DNA from 3 places in the Saccharothrix isguenensis genome. Region 2 is predicted to be linked to each of the others. Evidence: riboswitches for the same ligand, from Rfam matches in the RefSeq annotation. Region 2 holds a riboswitch; each other region holds the start of a gene.
What was found. A riboswitch is a leader RNA that binds a small molecule or an ion and turns the genes downstream of it on or off. The one in region 2 is predicted to bind cobalamin.
Positions count from the first base shown of each region.

Region 1: another riboswitch for cobalamin. It lies ahead of ACRAKI_RS24490 (CbtB domain-containing protein); the one in region 2 lies ahead of ACRAKI_RS17890 (prenyltransferase/squalene oxidase repeat-containing protein).
Region 3: another riboswitch for cobalamin. It lies ahead of cobN (cobaltochelatase subunit CobN); the one in region 2 lies ahead of ACRAKI_RS17890 (prenyltransferase/squalene oxidase repeat-containing protein).

Region 1 covers NZ_CP193626.1:5,560,995-5,564,998, forward strand. The annotation lists gene ACRAKI_RS24475 (hypothetical protein) at 1-118, opposite strand, end outside; gene ACRAKI_RS24480 (LysE family transporter) at 135-914, opposite strand; gene ACRAKI_RS24485 ((2Fe-2S)-binding protein) at 933-1,592, shown strand; cobalamin riboswitch at 1,654-1,829, shown strand; gene ACRAKI_RS24490 (CbtB domain-containing protein) at 1,861-2,064, shown strand; gene ACRAKI_RS24495 (CbtA family protein) at 2,055-2,822, shown strand; gene ACRAKI_RS24500 (HAD family hydrolase) at 2,987-3,649, opposite strand; gene ACRAKI_RS24505 (PAC2 family protein) at 3,887-4,004, shown strand, end outside.
Region 2 covers NZ_CP193626.1:3,933,812-3,937,815, forward strand. The annotation lists gene ACRAKI_RS17885 (hypothetical protein) at 1-305, opposite strand, end outside; gene ACRAKI_RS17890 (prenyltransferase/squalene oxidase repeat-containing protein) at 391-1,719, opposite strand; cobalamin riboswitch at 1,810-1,934, opposite strand; gene ACRAKI_RS17895 (cytochrome P450) at 2,025-3,281, shown strand; gene ACRAKI_RS17900 (DMT family transporter) at 3,509-4,004, shown strand, end outside.
Region 3 covers NZ_CP193626.1:2,313,757-2,317,760, forward strand. The annotation lists gene cobJ (precorrin-3B C(17)-methyltransferase) at 1-217, opposite strand, end outside; gene ACRAKI_RS11165 (precorrin-8X methylmutase) at 214-840, opposite strand; gene ACRAKI_RS11170 (hypothetical protein) at 837-1,886, opposite strand; cobalamin riboswitch at 1,894-2,029, shown strand; gene cobN (cobaltochelatase subunit CobN) at 2,064-4,004, shown strand, end outside.

The DNA of each region.
Region 1 (4,004 bases), 1.6 Mb from region 2:
CCCCCAACCCGTCTTTCGAGGATCGCAGGTTGTAGCTGGTCACGCCGAGCCGCTCGGCGAGCACGGTCGACGTCGCCTCGCCGAGGAGCTCCAGCTCCCGGAGCATGCGTTGCCGCACGGGTTCCCCCTCGCACTCAGCCCGTTCGCAGGTGCCCCGCGAACTCGACTCCCATCGCGATGCCGACGAGCACGAGCAGCACACCGGCGCAGGTGAGCGTGCGCCGATAACCGTTGTCGTCCAACCGATCGCGCCCGCGCGCGACGAGCAGGGCGATCACGATCTTGCCGCCGACCAGGGTCAGGTAGAACCCGCCCAGCAGCGCCGCACCCGCGCCGGCCGACTCGCGCCACGTGGTGATGATCAGCGGGCCCAGCGCCGTCGCCCAGGCGATCCACGGGTGCGGACTGAGGAGGTTGACCACCACCGCCCGCTTCAGCGCACCGAAATTGTCGGACCCCGTCGGTAGAATCGACTTCAGGGGTCCCCTTGGCGGCGACCCCTGCACAGCACGGCCTCCGGCCGCATCACGCGCTGCCGCACCTCCCGCCGACGCGTCTTCGCCAGCCGTCTCCGTCCCTGCTGCGCCTGTCCCTGCCGCTTCTCCCCCGGTCGGGCGCACGGCGCCGGATCCCAGCGAGGCCGACCGCGCCTCCCGAACCGTCTGCACTCCGCTCCACACCACGAACACCGCGCCCACCACCCCGAGCACGCCCAGCGCCCGCCCCGGCAACCGGTCCAGCAGGAGCAGCGTCACCGCGACGACCACGGCGTCCGACACCAGCGGCGCGCAGGCGGTCAGCACGCCGGCCCTCCGGCCCGAGCGCAACGCCGCCGTCACGACCAGCACCAACAGCGGGCCGGGGCTGATGCCGGCGGCCAAGCCGAGGGTCAGTCCCAACCCCAGTGCGTCCACGGCGGCAGACTAGGACACGTGTCCCAGTTCGCCCGAGTCCTGACCACCCTGCGGCAGATCCGCGGCCTCAGCCCGTTCTTCGTCCTGGACGTCGGCCGTCCCGCCGACGGGGACTGGCACGACGGCCGGGAACTGCTGCACGGCCCCGCCCTGCCCGACGCGCTCGACCGGATCGCCACCCGGTACCGCACGGCCGAACGACGCGTCGCCGCGTCGCTGTTCTTCCTCAGCTACACCGCGCGGCTGCTCAGCCCGGTGGTCGCCGCCCGCGCGGTCGACGGGGTCGCGCCGGACGTCCGGCCGGCGAACCTGTGGTGGCGCTACCGGCCGGACGGCCTCCAAGTCCGCCTCAAGGACCCGGTCGCGGGCGTGGGCATCGCCGAGTCGATGGAACCGGTGGTCGAAGCGGTGCACGGGATCACGCCGGTGGCACGCGGACTGCTGTGGGGCAACGCGGCGTCCTCCGTAGCGGGCGCGCTGCGCACGATCAGCCGAAGCGGCATCGCGACGGACTGCGTGGCGCTGGGCGAGGAGTTGTTCGCCGATCCACCGTTGCGGGGCACGGGCGACTTCATCCCGTTCCCCGGCGAGGTCGTGTTCCGCCGGCGCAGCTGCTGCCTGTACTACCGCCTCGACGGCGGCGGGACCTGCGGCGACTGCCCGCTGCCGCCCCGCTGACCGGCAGACGTGAAGAAGACGACAACTCGTCTGGCCGGTTGTGCCCGGCCACGATCGACACTTACGGTTCGGGCGCCGCAGTGGACGGGAAGCCGGTGGGAATCCGGCGCGGTCCTCGCCACTGTGACCGGGGAGCCAACCCGCCGAGAACGTCACTGGCCGCGTGGAGCGGCTGGGAAGACGCGGGGACGGTGTCGATCCGGGAGTCAGGAGACCGGCTGCGGCGCGAGTTGTTGTTGACCTTCCACGAGGTATGGAGGAGGCCGTCATGACGAGCCCCGCGCAGTCCCCCGCTGTTTCCGACCCTCGGGTCACGCCCGTCCCCACATGGGCCTATGCCGTCGCACTGGTCGCGTTGACGGTGACGTGGCTGGTCCTCCAGGAGAACGGCGTCGCCCTCGGCCACGCCGCCGAGACCGTGCACGAGTTCTTCCACGACGGGCGCCACGCACTCGGCGTCCCGTGCCACTAGGGCTCGCCGTGATGCGGGCGAACGTGCCCACCTACAAAGGTCTGCTGCTCCGCGGTGTCGGTGCGGGCGCGGTGTCCGGGCTGCTCGCAGGCCTGGTCGGCGTGCTGGTGGTCGAGGCGCCGATCCGGGCGGCGCTGGCCGTCGAACAGGCACGGCCGGCGGAGCCCGGTGGTCACGGGCACGGCGAGCTGTTCAGCCGTGGCACGCAGGTGGTCGGCGGTGTGCTCGCCGCGATCGTGGTGGGTGTCGCCGTCGGCGCGTTGTTCGCCACCGCCTACGCGGGGTCACGGCGCTGGTTCGCGTCCAAGGCGCCGTTCGTGCGGGCCGTGACGTTGTCGGCGGCGGCGTTCGGCGCGGCGGCGTTGCTGCCCGCGGTGAAGTACCCGGCCAACCCGCCGGCGGTGGGCGACCCGAACACGGTGGAGTACCGGACGGTGCTCTACCTGGGGTTGATCGCGGCCGGGCTGCTGGTCGCGTTCGGGGCGAGCTACCTGGCTTCCCGGCTCGGGCACCTCGGTCAGCCGGTCCGCGCCACTGCCGTGGCGTTGGCCGTGGTGGCGGCGGTGGTCGTGCTGCTGGTGGCGTTCCCGGCCACTCCGGACGCCGTTCCGGCGGACATGCCGGGCAGTGTGCTGTGGGACTTCAGGTTGGCGTCCCTGGCCGAGACGGCCACGCTGTGGCTCGGCCTCGGCGTGGTGTTCGGCCTCCTCGTGGACCCGGCCGCGCGCCGCGTCCCCGTGTCACCCACCACCCCCTGACGCGCGAGTCGTCCACCCGGACACCGCGAGTCGTCCACTCCAGCACTCCGAACCCCACGCTCGCGCACTCCGAACCTCACGTTCGCGGCGCGTTGACGGATGTGAGCGCGAGGTTCGGGGTGTCGGAGTGGACGACTCGGGGTGCCGGAGTGGACGACTCGCGGTCAGTTGGGGAGGAGGGCGGCTAGGGACTCGGGGTCGACGCCTACCAGGGAGTCGCGGAAGATGCGGTGCTCGCCTTCGGGGACCGGGAGGTCGCAGGGGACGACGAGGACCGTGCAGCCGGCGGCCACGGCGGCGGTGGCGCCGGTCGGCGAGTCCTCGACCGCCACGCACCGGGTCGGATCGACGCCGAGCAGGCGGGCCGCCTTCAGGTACGGCTCCGGCAGCGGCTTGTTCAGGCCGTCGACCTCGTCGCCGCACACCGTGACGTCGAACAGGTCCCGCCCGAGCGTGTCCAGCGCGACCTCGGTCAACTGCCGTTCGGTCGACGTCACCAGCGCCATCGGCACCCCGGCATCCCGTACCGCCCGCAACGCCTCGCGCGCGCCCGGCCGCCACGGCAGCCCGGCGCGGAACAGCTCCTCGGTGCGCCGCTGGATCCACGCCGCGCCGTCCGCGATGTCACCGTCCTGCGGCGTGATCCCGACCTCGGCGAACAGCAACGCCATGGTCCTGGCCACGTTCGACCCGACCATCGCGTGCCGCGTCTCCAGCGACAGCGTGCCGCCCAGCTTCTCGGCGAACTCGTAGAGCGGGATGTCCCACAGCTTCTCCGAGTCCAGCAGCGTGCCGTCCATGTCCCACAGCACGGCCTCGACCGTCATGCGCACCTTCCCCCAGTGATCAAGCGTGTGAACGATTGGGTGAATCGGCCCCGAACGTGGTGATCTCCACGGCGTCCGCGACGACGGCCGGGTGGTCGCGGGGCGCACGTGGGGCACGGCATCGGGCCTGGTCACGTTGAGGGTCGGCCGGCGCGCCCCGAAAAGGTGGCGTGACACGATCCGACATGCGCCAAGCCTACGGCGTCAGGTCTGCGGCAGTGGTCGTAGTCTGACGCCGTGACCGATCCGGACGAGGCCGCCCAGACCCCCTTCGACCCCAGCAAACCGCTCACCAATCCGATCATGGTGGCGGCGTTCGAGGGGTGGAACGATGCTGGCGACGCCGCCAGCACGG
Region 2 (4,004 bases):
CAGTGCGCGTCCGGTGGTGACGTGTACATGCACGGGTCGCTGCCCGGCTGGTCGTTGATCCGGCACACGAACCCCGGATGCCGGGCCGCGAACGTGTAGCCGAAACCGGCGGCGGTGAGCGCGGCCGTCCCCGACGACGGATCGCCGGCGGCGCAGCCCGTCCGCACACCACCGCCCAGCGACCGGAAGTCCACGACCACCGTCACCCCCGCGCAGTCCGCCGCCTGAGCGGTGGGCGGCGCACCGGTGATGGTGAACCCGACGACGGCCGACGCCGCGAGGACGCGCCGCCACCAGCCCGTCACGGCGCGGTGGCGGGGGCCTGACCGGGACCGCACGCCCAGCCCTCGCCGTCGCGCGCCGTCACCGCGGTTCCTGCGGTCCTTGCCGTCACTGCCGTTCGCCCGCATACCGCTTGCGCGCCAGCACGACCGCCAGCACACCGCCGACCAGCATCAACACGCCGATCCACAGCATCGGCCCGACCACCGCGCCGGTCCGGGCCAGGTCGCCCGGGCGGTCCGCCACAGCCGCCACAGTCGTCGTACTGGTGGCCGTGACCTCCGTAGCGGTCGTCGTAGGCTCCACAGCGGTGGCGCTCGTCGTGGTCGTCGTCGTGTCCGTGGTGGACGACGTGGGCGTCGTAGTGGTGGCAGGGCAGTCGAGCACTGGCGCACCGGCCGTGCCGCCCTCCGCCGTCAGGTCCGCGAAGCTCACACCGACCAGCCCGAGGATGCCCTGGGCGCTCGCGCGCTGCGCCGTGTCCCGAGCGAAACCGGACTTGTCGAGCGCGATCGCGCCCCGTTCCGCGTCGGCGGCCGTGCAGCCCACCTGCAACGACGTCAGGAACGCCGTCGCCTTGTCCGCTTCGGCCGTCCGGCCCGCCGCGCGCAGGGCCTGCGCCGCCAGACCGGTGCTGTTCGCGTTCCCCTCGCCGGTCGCCTTGTCGTCGAGGAAACCGCCCCCGGGCTGCTGGTTGGCGGTGAGCCACTGGAGCGCCTCGGCGACCGAACCCGCCACGTCGACCCGGCCTTCCGCCACGTCGGTCCGGTCGAGCGCGAGCAACGCCTGCACGGCCATCGCGGTGGCGTCCGCGTGCGGCGCGCACCGCGCCTCCTCCAGGAGCAGCGGGAAGCCTCCTTCCTCGCACTGCTGGCCGACGAGGTAGCCGACCGCTGCCTCCGGCGCACCCTCCCACCGCTCCAGCGCCAGCACCGCGAACGCCTGGCTGAACCCGTTGGAGAAGTCCGGGTACTTCGACTTGTTGACGAACCGGCCGGACGGGGCCTGCAACGCGGTGAGGCCCGCGATCAGGTCGACGCCGGCGAACTTCGTCGGGTCTTCGCCGCGCACCTGGACGGCCAGCGCCAGCTTGGCGTGCGAGCCGGCGATCGACTCGGCGGGGTCGCCCAGGTGCAGGTAGTCCAGGACGACCTCGGGCTTGGCGAGCCACGCCATCGCCTTGTCCGCGCTGTCCGACGCCACACCGGCCGCCGCGAGCGCGAACACGCCGTCCAACGTCGCGCCCTGGTCGCCGATGGTGGTGCCGGGGAACGCGAAGTGGTCGCCGTCGATCAGCTGCCGGGCGAGCCACCCGGCGGCGGCCTCGCTCGCGTCCGTCGTCACCGGGGTGTCGGGCAGACCTTGGGCGGGTGGCACCAGGGCGAGAGCGGCGACAGCGGCGGTGGCGATGACGGCGGAGGTCCGTCTCAACGACATGTTCGGCCTTTCCGGGCGCAAGGCGTGAGCGGACCCCGGCCGGACGTGATCGACTTCCCCCGGGCTCCGACCCGTTGACCTCGACGGTGTCAGGAGCGTGCACGCGCGGCGGGTGTTCGGGCTCGTCCCGGTTGGGACCTACCGTTGCGGGTCAGCGCCGGATTTCGACCGGCTTCCCCCGTTCGCGCGCGATTGCCGATCGTCCGACACCTACAATCTCCTGTCAATCGGCCTGTGGCGCGATGCTGCTCACCCCTACGTACGGTTACCGTCGCTCAGGTCAACCTGGGGAAGAGGGGTGTGGGATGACGACTCTGGCGTCCGTGCGCGACGGATTGGTGGCGTGGGTCGCACGGCGTTCGGCGACGCGGTGGGTAGTGGGCAAGATCGGTTCGAGGGCGTTGTCGCTGCTCCCGGACCGTGCGCTCGTCCCGTTGAAGCGGGACGGCGTGGTTCCGGTCGCCGAGTTGGAGCGGATGCGGGAGGCCGGCGCGGTGCACCGGATCCCGGTGCCGTTCGGCTTGCGGGTGTGGTTGGTCACTGGTCAGGAAGAAGCCAAGAAGGTGCTTTCCGACACAGGGGCGTTCAGTAACGACTACGCCCGGCTGGGTGCGGCGGTCCGCATCGAGCAGTCGCCCGGAGGCCTCGGGTTCGCCGACCCACCCGACCACACCCGGCTGCGCAAGCTGCTCACGCCGGAGTTCACCATGCGTCGGCTGTCCCGGCTCGTGCCGCGGATCGACGCGATCGTCACCGAGCGGCTGGACGCGATGGAGGCCGCCGACGGGCCGGTGGACCTCGTGCAGGAGTTCGCGCTGCCGATCCCGTCGCTGACGATCTGCGAGCTGCTGGGTGTGCCCTACGAGGACCGTGACCGGTTCCAGGAGCTGGCGGCGGCCAGGTTCGACCTGTTCGGCGGCGCGGGGCAGGCGTTGGGCGCCATCTCGGAGTCGCTGTCGTACATGGAGGAGATCGTCCGCCGTGAGCGCCGGTCGCCGGGGGACGGCCTGATCGGGGCGATCATCCGGCAGCACGGTGACGACGTGAGCGACGTCGAGTTGGCCGGTCTGGCGGACGGCGTGCTGACGGGCGGCTTCGACACGACGGCGTCGATGCTCGCGTTGGGCGCCATCGTGCTGATGACCGACGACGACGCGCGGAAGGCGATGCGTGACGACGACGCGGCCACCGGGCCGCTGGTCGAGGAGCTGCTGCGGCACCTGAGCGTGGTGCAGGTGGCGTTCCCTCGGTTCGCCCGGCACACCCTGCGGGTCGGCGAGCAGCAGATCGAGGAAGGCGACGTGGTCGTGGTGTCGCTGACGGCGGCCAACCGCGAGGAGGCGTCCGACTTCGACGCCGGTCGACCGGCGTCCGCGCACCTGGCGTTCGGCCACGGCGCGCACCGGTGCGTCGGCGCGGAGCTGGCCCGGATGGAGCTGCGCGCCGCCTACCCGGCACTGCTCCGCCGCTTCCCGAACCTGCGGATGGCCACGGACAGCCCGGGGTTCCGCACCGCGTCGATCGTCCACGGCGTCGACACCCTGATGGTCCACACGCGCTGACCCGACCGGACAGCTCGCGGTGCCCGACCGCGCGACTCGCGGGGGTGAGGTGAGAGCGCTCCCACCTCGCGAGTCCTCCACTCCGGCACCGCGAGTCGCGCGGTCGGGCACCGGGAAGTACGCGGTGGACGTTTAAGCACGGCTTAACGCTAGGTGAGTAGGTTTCACTTTTATTGAAGCCGGTCGTGGGGGACGGTGGTCCCGTGACCGGACGAGGCATGTTGCGGATGGGAGTGCTGGCCCTGCTGTGGGGGTCGGGCTTCCTGTGGATCAAACTGGCCCTGACCGGGCTGTCGCCGGTGCAGATCACGGTGATCCGGTGTGCGCTCGGTGCGGGCGTGCTGCTGGTGCTGGCCCGTGCCGGCGGTCAGCGGCTGCCGCGCGAGCTGTGGGGGCACCTGGCGATCGCCGCGTTCTTCTGCAACGCCCTGCCGTTCCTCCTGTTCGGCATCGGCGAGCAGACCGTCGACTCCGGCGTCGCGGGCGTCCTCAACGCGACCACCCCGCTGTTCGCCGTGCTCATCGGGCTCATGATCGGCAGCGAACGCGGCCTGACGCCGGTCCGCGTGGCCGGGCTGGTCCTCGGCTTCGCCGGCGTCGTGCTGATCTTCGCCCCGTGGCAGCAGGAAGGGCCGGCCGGCGTCGGCGCGCTGGCGCTCCTAGGCGCGGCGGCGAGTTACGCGGTCGCGTTCGCCTACATGGGACGCAACCTCGCCGGCAAGG
Region 3 (4,004 bases), 1.6 Mb from region 2:
AGTCGTCGGAGTCCTCGGTCGTGACGGGGTAGACCAACTGCTCCTCGACCTGCCCCTCCCGCAGGTACGGCGCGGCGATGCGACGGGCCACGCTCCGGCCGTGCCGCGCGCTGTGGAACACCACCACGTCCGCTTCGCCGATCAGCCGCGCCGCCTTGACGGTCACCAGCTCCGGGTCACCCGGACCCACCCCGACCCCGTACAGCTTGCCCGTCATTCGTCCTCACTCGCGATCGCGTTGACCGCCGCCGCGGTGATGGCGCTGCCGCCACGACGCCCGCGCACGACCAGGTACTCCAACCCGAGACCGTTGTCCGCCAGTGCGTCCTTCGACTCGGCCGCGCCGATGAACCCCACCGGAACGCCGAGCACGGCGGCCGGCCGGGGCGCGCCCGCCGCGATCATGTCCAGCAGGTGGAACAACGCGGTCGGCGCGTTGCCGATGGCGACCACCGCGCCCTCCAGCCGGTCCCGCCACAGCTCCAAGGCGGCGGCACTGCGCGTGTTGCCCATCTCCGCCGCGAGACCCGGCACCCGCGGATCGCTCAACGTGCACACGACCTCGTTGTCGGCGGGCAGCCGCCGTCGCGTCACGCCCGCCGCCACCATCTGCGCGTCGCACAGGACCGGCGCGCCCGCCAGCAACGCCGCCCTCGCGTCGCGCACCACGTTCGGCGAGTGGTCGACATCCGTCACCAGGTCGACCATCCCGCAGGCGTGGATCATGCGCACCACCACCCGGGACACGTCGGCCGGGAACCGGGCCAGGTCGGCCTCGGCGCGGATGGTGGCGAAGGAACGGCGGTAGATCTCCGCGCCGTCCCGGACGTAGTCGGTCAACTGATCTCCTCGTAGCCGTCGCCGGTCGCGACGAACTCCACCACGTCGCCCGCCGGTCGTCCGCACCGCCGTGCGCATCCGGACCAGTGGACGCGACCCGTGTGCGGCGTGCCCACCCAGCGGGCGGCGTCGGCCCGGACGTCGGCCAGCGACTTGGCGCACCCCGGCCGTCCGGTGCACGCGCTGACGCCGTGCCACGGCGAGTCCGGCGACGTGAACAGCCCGTCGGTGTCGCTCCCGGCGGGCACCACCAGGCTCCGCCACGGCGTCAGCCGCACCGGCACACCGCCCAGCAGCCGCGCGTCCAACCGCCCCAACGGCACGCCCGCCACGACGACGGCACCGTGCGCGCCCGGTGCGACCGGCGTCACAACCGGATCGATCAGGAACGGGCTCGGCGTGCCGCCCAGCGCCGCCGTGATCTTTCGCACACCGCCGTCCACTTCGGACAGCCGCCACGCGTCGCCGCGGATCTCGTGGAACACCCGCGCGGCGGTCACCACGGCGTCGACCGGATCGGTCACCCGGAGTCCGGAATCCCGGCCTGCCAGGAACAACGCGTCACCGACCAGTCCGACATCACCCGCGAGGCCGCTCACCGCGCCACCCACCGTGACCAGGAACCGGCCGGGCAGCGACGCCAGCTCCGACACCGCGCGCAGCGCCGCGTCGATCGCGTCGACCAGCCCCTGGTTGTCCTCCAGCGGGGCCGCGACGACGTTCCGCATCCGCTCGTGCGTCACCGAGGGCAGCAGGCCGACCTCCCGCAGCCGGGCGCCCAACTCCAGCTCGGCCCCCGGCGCCAAGGCCCTGATCTGCAGGTTCGCCCGCGAGGTCAGCTCCAGCGAGCCGTCACCGAGCTCCAGCGCGGCGGTCCGGAGCGCGTCGAACTGCGTCACGCTCAACGTCCCGCCGGGCACCCGCACGCGCGCCAGCCCGCCGTCGGCGGCCTGGTGCACGTCGACAGCTCCCGGACAAGCGTCCGGGCGAACCCGGCCGGCCGACGTGTGCGGCTCGGCGGAGGGCGCGTTGGAGGCGGTGGACATGGGCTGGATGCTAACCGCCGTCTAGGGTGTGGTCCGAACGGCGAAGCAACAGGAGGAAGCCGGTGTGAATCCGGCGCGGTCCCGCCACTGTGACCGGGGGAAGCCCCGGGAGTCAGGAACTCCGCCCGCCGTCCCCTACGACCTGGGGCGAGGACCCCCGAGGGATGGAGCCCGCACGTGATCCTTCTGCTGTCGACCTCAGACACGGACCTGCTGTCCGCCCGCGCCAGCGGCGCCGACTACCGCCTGGCCAACCCCGCCCGCACCGCCGTGGACGACCTCCCGGCGCTGGTGGAGGGCGTCGACCTGGTGGTCGTGCGCATCCTCGGCGGTCGCCGGATGTGGGAGGAGGGGCTGGACTGGCTCCTCGCCCGGCCGCTCCCGGTCGTCGTGCTCGGCGGTGAGCAGCACCCGGACGCCCCGCTGATGGAGCTGTCCTCCGTCCCCGGCGGCGTGTGCGCCGAGGCCCACGCGTACCTGGCCCACGGCGGCGCGGTGAACCTCGCGCAACTGCACCACTTCCTCTCCGACACGGTGCTGCTCACCGGTCACGGCTTCGCCCCGCCCGAGCCGACCCCGACCTGGGGCGTCCTGGAGCGGGCCACCACCGGCGACGGACCGGTGGTCGCCGTCCTGTACTACCGCGCCCACCACGTCGCCGGGAACACCGCGTTCGTGCACGCCCTCTGCGACGCGATCGAGGCCAAGGGAGGTCGGCCGCTGCCGATCTTCTGCGCCTCCCTGCGCGCGGCGGACGCCGACCTCCTGGTCGAGCTGGGCAAGGCGGACGCCCTCGTGGTCACCGTCCTCGCCGCCGGCGGCACCAAGCCCGCCACCGCGTCCGCCGGTGGGGACGACGACGCGTGGGACGTGGGCGCGCTGGCGGCCCTCGACGTGCCGATCCTCCAAGCCCTCTGCCTCACCGGCAGCCGTGCCGCCTGGGACGGGAACGACGACGGACTGTCCCCTTTGGACACCGCGACGCAGGTGGCGATCCCCGAGTTCGACGGCCGGATCATCACCGTGCCGTTCTCGTTCAAGGAGGTCGACGAGGACGGCCTCACCGTCTACGTCGCCGACGAGGAGCGCGCGTCGCGGGTCGCGGGCATCGCCGTCCGCCACGGCAGGCTGCGCCACATCCCGCCCGCCGAACGCCGCATCGCGGTGATGCTCTCGGCGTACCCGACCAAGCACTCCCGGATCGGCAACGCGGTCGGCCTGGACACCCCGGCCAGCGTCGTGCGGCTGCTCACCGCGATGAAGGAGCACGGCTACGACATCGGTGACGAGCTGCCCGGCGTGGCGGAGCTGGACGGCGACGCGTTGATCCACGCCCTCATCGCCGCCGGCGGGCAGGACGCCGACTGGCTCACCGAGGAGCAGATCCGGGGCAACCCGGTCCGGCTGCCGGCCGCCCGCTACCGGCAGTGGTACGCGACCCTGCCGGAGGACACCCGGCGGGACATGGAGCAGCACTGGGGCGCCGCGCCCGGCGAGCTGTTCGTGGACCGGTCCCGGGACGAGGACGGCGAGATCGTGCTCGCCGCCCTGCGCTCCGGCAACGTCGTGGTGATGGTCCAGCCGCCGCGCGGCTTCGGCGAGAACCCGATCGCGATCTACCACGACCCGGACCTGCCGCCGAGCCACCACTACCTCGCCGCGTACCGCTGGCTGGAGGACGAGTTCGGCGCCGACGCCGTCGTGCACGTCGGCAAGCACGGCAACCTCGAGTGGCTGCCCGGCAAGACGGTCGGCATGTCGGCGGGCTGCGGCCCGGACGCCGCCCTGGGCGACCTGCCGCTGATCTACCCGTTCCTGGTCAACGACCCGGGCGAGGGCACCCAGGCCAAGCGGCGGGCGCACGCCACCCTCGTGGACCACCTCGTGCCGCCGATGGCCCGCGCCGACAGCTACGGCGACATCGCCAGGCTCGAACAGCTCCTGGACGAGCACGGCAACATCGCCGCGATGGACCCGGCGAAGCTGCCCGCCATCCGGGCCCAGATCTGGACCCTCATCCAGGCCGCCAAGCTCGACCACGACCTGGGGCTGGACGACCGGCCGCACGACGCCGAGTTCGACGAGCTGATCCTGCACGTCGACGGCTGGCTGTGCGAG